2 linked regions of the Dyadobacter chenhuakuii genome follow. The protein of the gene in region 2 interacts with the protein of the main gene of each other region in a pairwise test. Links are inferred from orthologs where the notes say so. Each region holds a gene or a part of one and is shown on either strand. Other genes may lie near its edges. The genes, in order: NFI80_RS14975 and priA.

Region 1 (3,167 bases), 1.3 Mb from region 2 along the record:
AGTTCCAAAAGGCAAATAAGCTATCCAACCAGCACCCTAACCTTCTTAATCCGCTTCTTATCAGCCGATTGCACTTTAAAAGTCACTTCCCGGTGTGTCGCCATTTCGCCTGTGCGCGGCAATCTTGAAAACAATTCGAGGAGCAGGCCTGCTAATGACTCATTATTGCCCCTTACTTCGTCAAAATAATCCGTTTCCAGGTTCAGAAGTCGACAAAGGTCGCTGATGGAAACTTTTCCTTCGAAAACGTAAGTGTTATCGTCTACCTGGGTGTAATTCACTTCATCATCCTCGTCATATTCATCATTGATATCACCGAAAATCTCTTCAATGATGTCCTCTAGTGTGATTAACCCGCTCGTCCCGCCATATTCGTCCACGACAATGGCCATATGCACACGGCGATTCTGAAATTCCTTCATCAGATCATCCAAATGCTTGCTTTCCGGGATGAAATAAACCGGGCGCAGCAATTTTTGCCAGTTGAAATGTTCGTCTAAATGAATGTGCGGCAACAAATCCTTCACATTCAAAATTCCCTCAATGTGGTCCAGGTCATCCCGGTAAACCGGCACCCGCGAGTAACCCGATTTATTTATTTTATCCATCAATTCATGGAAATCCAGCTCAATATCGAACGCGGTAATGTGCAGACGCGCCTGCATGGCCTTCTTAGAATTGGTCTGACGGAAATTGGCCAGTCCCCGTAAAAGGTCGGTTTCCTCTTCACTTTCCGCTTTTGCTTCCAGTCGTTCGGTTGTGATTTCGGCTCCTTCCGGCGTAAGCACGCCAAATGAATAGCCGAGCTTCATAATAGGCTGCGCAAGTGGCTGACAAATCTTGATCAGGAAATTGGTAACGCCCGAGATCTTCGGAATAAACTCCAATGCACGCCGCGCCGCATTGTAACGAACCATTGCATCCAGCCAGATCCATAGCGCAAGACAGCCAATGGAAATCCACTTGTAAACATTGTTCGGATCGTCCTGAATGTGAATCCAGGCAATGCGTGCTGCCAAAAGTAGGGCGAGCATCGTAATCCCACGCTGAATCAGCGAAAGGGCAAGCTGCTGAATGCGGTTTGGAAGCGTGCTTTCGGTGTCACTTTTTCGTTCCCAGGGATTTTCCAATGCACCGGAGGCAGCATATGCGGCGCGGACGCCGGAGAGAAACAGGGAAACCAGGAAGAGGAATATAACCAGGATGAGGTCGTAGGGCGCAAGGAAATCAGTGGGTATAATGACTCCTGCAAATAAAGTTTGCGTACATCTTTGGGGGACGGTAATCCCCGTACGCGTTCGGGCAAGCGGATCGTCGCTGTCTGCTGTTTCTTTCACGAATAGGTTTGGAAAAGTTTGCAATAAACTTTCGTTTAAATAAATGTAGCGATTCTGTTCAAAAATATTATTCCAATGTGCTCTAAATGTCGAAATAAATCCTTTTTGAACAGAATAGCTGGCAAATGTAGCGGATCAGAACGGCAGATCGTCATCATCATTCCCGGCTGCCAGTGATGGCGGGATCGGGTCGGATGATCGAGGTGATTGCTGTGCTCTGGGTTGTGAAGATTGTTGTGCATAACCGCCGCTGCTCTCGCCGCCGCCAGACCCAGGTGCGCCCGGACCGCCCAGCAATGTCATGCTGTTTGCGCGGATCGTAACGCCGGTTCTTTGCTGTCCTTCTTTGTCCGTCCAGCTGTCGGTGCGGATGCGGCCTTCGATGTAAACCTGGTTTCCTTTCTTCAGATATTTTTCCGCCACTTTGGCCAATCCTTCCCAAAGCTCAATGCGGTGCCACTCCGTATTATCGACGCGTTCGCCGCTTTTGTTGGTGTATGATTCTGTTGTTGCAATGTTGAATTTAGCCACTGCCGAGCCGCTTTCCAGATATCTAACTTCGGGATCGCTGCCCAGATTGCCTATCAAAATGACCTTGTTAACGCTTCCTGCCATGATTTCTAATTGTGGATGATTTGTTTAAGTTAATATTAAAGATACGGATGTAAAAGCACTTTCAAATATCCTGTTCGCTGATTTTGCCCGTAATTTTATGTTTCAAAATTAATTTATTCCGCCCGTCATGCGTCATTTCCTGTTTGATCAAATAATATTCGTCATTATAGGAAGTGTAGTTTGAAGGTTTGGTCACGCCTTCCTGTCCGCGCCAGACCGGCAGTTCCACTTTTTCCCAAAGCTTGGTTTTCGCGGATTTGTAAGCTGCATCAATCACTGCATTCACAACATAGCCATCATAAAAAGTTTCCGCCGCTTCCCTGCCATTTTCCACGGCATTGAACATATCGGTGAACATATGGTTGTAGCCCAGATCATTCACCTCGTCCCCCACCGGAAACAGCCAGCCTGTATTGCTTTCGGCCTTTTCAGCTACGTAATCCTCTCCTTTTCCATCTGCATTCTGCCCTGTTGTAAACATTTCAAAACCCGTCCGCAGGAAATTGTTGATCCAGATCGTGCCTTCGGTTCCCATGACTTCGTCGCGCAGGTCCATGCCGCCACGAAAAGTCCAGCTCACTTCAAACTGCCCGATAGCGCCGTTTTCATATTTTACCAATGCAATCGCATGATCCTCAGCATCAATAGGTTTCACCTGCGTGTCCGCCCAGCACATGACTTCAACGGGCTTAATGTCCTTACCAATAAAATTGCGTGATATTTCAATGCAATGACAGCCCAAATCCAGGATGCAGCCGCCGCCGGCCTGCTCAATGTCCCAGAACCATTCACTATGCGGACCAGGATGCGCTTCACGCGATTTTGCCCAGATAATCCTTCCTAATGAGCCGTTTTTGACACTTTCGAGCGATTTTAAAAACTTTGGCGTGTAACAAAGATCTTCCAGATAACCTGCAAAAATTCCTGCTTCCTCTGTCGCCCTCATCATCCGCAATGCCTCCGCCGCATTGCGCCCGAGTGGTTTGGTAGAAATAACGGCCTTTTTATGTTTCACGCAAAGCTTAACTGCCTCTTCATGAACATTATTAGGCAACGCAATGCACACCATATTCACATCCGGGTGCGCAATCACTTCTTCCATACTGGACGACCAGAAATCGCAGCCATAGTCTTTGGCGAACTTTTGGGCACTTTCATCACGCCGTGCGTAAATGGCAACCACCCTATCCCGGCCCCGCTGCCCATGAATGGATT
Region 2 (3,443 bases):
TGCTTACCACGAAGCCCGGCTCAACAGAACGCGCCACGAACTTTGGGGTTATTCCGATTACTGGAACTTGTCCGAACTCCTCATTATCCCCGACCATGTTGACCATACGCTGCACAAATGCCGCGTTTCATACAGCCAGGAAATAGAAGTCGTCAAATGGGAGCCATACGCATATAGGAACATCCGCAAAATCCGGCGCGTATATCACGACGCCATCGATTACCGTTACAAATACGAAGACCGCGAAGAACTTAACACCCTTTTCGCCCAACGAAATGACGCCGACGAAATCCTGATCATCAAAAACGGCCTGGTAACCGATTCCCTTTACGGCAATGTTGCTTTTTACAATGGAATTACCTGGGTTACCCCCAATTCACCGCTGTTACCAGGCACGCAACGAGCGTTTCTACTGGAATCGGGGGTTATTAAAGAGGAGAGGATTAGCGAAGATGATCTTGCCAATTTTAATAAAATAAGGTTGTTCAATGCAATGATTGGCTGGGAAAATGCAGTGGAGTTGGGGATTGATTGCATTGATTAGTGCTGATTGCAGACCATCCGTGCGATTAATCGTAACTTTGCACGTTAATTTATTAAACATTCCCCGCAGCCAATGGCCTCCCTTTTTGAGGAAGAAACTACTTTTTTTGCCGATCTGATATTGCCGGTTCCGATCCCTTCTTTGTTTACTTACAGGGTTCCCAGGGAAATGAGCGGGATGATTAAGGTGGGGGCGCGGGTGATTGTGCAGTTTGGACAAAAAAGGGTAACTACGGCGGTTGTCGCTCACATACATTCGAATCCGCCTTCCAAATACCAAGCGAAATACATTCTTGAACTGCTTGATGATGAACCTATTGTCACAAAGCGGCAGCTTGAATTGTTCAATTGGGTTTCGGAATATTATTTATGCAATATTGGAGATGTGCTTAACATTGCGCTTCCGGCGGGACTGAAAATCACAAGTCAGTCACGGATCCAGATCAATCCTGAATTCGCTCATGATGACCTGCTGACAGATCAGGAGCGGATTGTGGTTGATGAGATCAAAAAGCACCAAACCCTTTCCTATGAGGAGGTTGAGCGGCTTTTGCAGCGTTCCAACATAACGGCAATCATCAAATCGCTGGTCGGCAAACGTGCCGTTATCCTTTTTGAAGAGGTTAAAGAACGATATAAGCCGAAAGTTGTTCGAAAAATCAGATTAAATGCTGCTTACACGTCCAATGATGCACTTTCCAAATTGGCAGGCTCGCTGGATAAAACGCCGAAGCAGCAGGAAATTCTCCTAAAATATTTAAGTTACATTCCAGTTTATAACAATCCTGATCTAAATCAAAAAGGGCTTGACAAATCCATTTTTAGCCAGGATGACAATGTTTCCGATGCTTCGCTGAACACGTTAATTAAAAAGGGAATCTTCGAACAATTTGAAATTTTCATTTCCAGATTTGACGACATTCCAGCCAGCAATGCGGTCATTACATTGACGGAAACGCAAAAAATAGCCTCTCAACAAATCCACGAACTCTTTACAGAAAAGGAAGTTGTGCTATTGCACGGCATAACCGGCAGCGGCAAAACCGAAGTTTACATTGAACTGATCAAACAAGTCCTGGAAAGTGGCCTGCAAGTTCTGTTTTTGTTACCCGAAATTGCCCTGACTACACAAATCGTTGTCCGGCTGCGGAAGGTTTTTGGTGACACAATGGGCATTTATCATTCCAAGTTTTCTGATAATGAGCGTGTTGAAGTTTGGAAAGGCATTTTGGATGGAAAGTTTCAGTTTGTTGTCGGCGTTCGTTCTGCCGTTTTCCTTCCTTTTGATAATCTTGGTTTAATCATCGTTGACGAGGAACACGAAACTTCGTACAAGCAACATGATCCGGCGCCGCGCTACAATGCGCGTGATGTGGCTGTGATCATGTCCTATATGCATAAGGGCAAAACGCTGCTTGGATCCGCAACGCCTTCATTAGAAAGTTATTATCATGCGCAAACGGGCAGATATGGGTTTGTAGAAATGAAGCAGCGATTTGGAAATGCAGCGTTGCCGACCTTCGAATTAATTGATACAAAAAAGGAAAAGAAGTCGAAGAAGATGAAAAATGAGTTTTCATCTGTGCTGATTGATCATTTAAAATTAAATCTCCAAAATAAAGAACAGACCATTCTTTTCCAGAACCGCCGCGGTTACTCGCCATATCTGCAATGTGAAATCTGCAACTGGATTCCTGAATGTGCGAATTGTGACGTGAGCCTGACTTATCATATGAAAGCCGGCGAAGTGCGCTGCCATTACTGCGGTCATAAAGAAGAAGTCCCACGAACTTGCCCGCAATGCGGTTCAACGCAGGTAAAAACGATGGGTTACGGGACGGAAAAGATTGAAGATGAGATCCATTCGATGTTTCCGGAAGCCCGTGTGCAACGCATGGATCTGGATACGACAAGGGCAAAAAACGCTTATCAACAGATCATTTCGGAGTTTGAGGAAGGCGGAATCGACATTTTGGTCGGCACACAAATGGTGAGCAAAGGCCTTGATTTTGACAATGTTAGCATTGTAGGGATTTTTGATGCGGACCGGATGATCCATTTCCCTGAATTCCGTGCTTCGGAACGGGCGTTCCAAATGCTTACACAAGTCAGCGGCAGAGCGGGAAGGCGCGCCGAAAAGCCTGGAAAAGTGCTTATTCAAACGAGTAATCCTGGCCAAAAGCTGCTGGAAAAGATCATTAACAACGATTACGAAGGCATGTATGCGGATGAAATCGAGGAGCGTGAAAAATTCCACTATCCGCCTTTTACAAGGCTTATAAAAGTGACGGTTAAGCACGTCGACGAAGCCACTTCGAGCAAGGCTGCCAAGATCCTGGCAGACAAACTGACGGCCAACCTGGGAGCCAGCCGGGTTCTCGGACCGCAACCACCGCTGGTGGAAAGAGTAAGAAATCAGTTTTTGTTCGACATTCTCATTAAACTTGAACGAGAAAAGATTAATTTTAAGGCGGCAAAGTCATTTATACAAGAAAAGGTTATTGATATTTTAACCGATAAGACGCTCAAAAGCATCCAGGTCGTGATTGACGTGGATTGTTTATAAAAATCATTTTTACTGCATATTAATCTATGTCTTCCAAAAAAACCAGAATTGTTGCTACCGTAGGTCCAGCCTCCGAAACAAAAGAAACATTGTATGCATTGGCAAAAGCCGGGGTAAACGTTTTTCGCCTTAACTTCTCTCACGGCTCTCACGCTGATCACCTCCAAAGATTAAACACCATTCGGGAAATCAACGAAGAGCATGGTTTAAACCTCGCTATTCTGCAAGATTTGCAGGGACCAAAGATCCGTATCGGCATGGTTGCCGAAAAAGATGGCGTTCTGATCGAAGCAGGTAATAAATTGATACTTTCCAACACAGAAGTGTTGGGAAC

The links.
Region 1: the proteins of priA (region 2) and NFI80_RS14975 interact in binary tests that used the Escherichia coli proteins (3 or more experiments, as listed by UniProt). The link is inferred for Dyadobacter chenhuakuii from one-to-one orthologs.

What each region holds. Positions count from the first base shown.
Region 1 is NZ_CP098805.1:3,632,038-3,635,204, forward strand. What follows is about bases 213-3,046. They hold NFI80_RS14975 (single-stranded DNA-binding protein), read right to left. Parts: upstream 1,953-3,046; coding sequence 1,473-1,952; downstream 213-1,472. Other genes in these bases: NFI80_RS14970 (transporter associated domain-containing protein), read right to left, coding at 213-1,337; NFI80_RS14980 (Gfo/Idh/MocA family protein), read right to left, coding at 2,014-3,046. In the rest of the region: NFI80_RS14965 (hypothetical protein), read left to right, coding at 1-19; more of NFI80_RS14970, read right to left, coding at 21-212; more of NFI80_RS14980, read right to left, coding at 3,047-3,167. UniProt on the Escherichia coli protein: Plays an important role in DNA replication, recombination and repair. Binds to ssDNA and to an array of partner proteins to recruit them to their sites of action during DNA metabolism. Acts as a sliding platform that migrates on DNA via reptation.
Region 2 is NZ_CP098805.1:4,935,525-4,938,967, reverse strand. Bases 253-3,362 are described here. They hold priA (replication restart helicase PriA), read left to right. Parts: upstream 253-616; coding sequence 617-3,109; downstream 3,110-3,362. Other genes in these bases: pyk (pyruvate kinase), read left to right, coding at 3,136-3,362; NFI80_RS20635 (aminotransferase class IV family protein), read left to right, coding at 253-544. Also shown: more of NFI80_RS20635, read left to right, coding at 1-252; more of pyk, read left to right, coding at 3,363-3,443.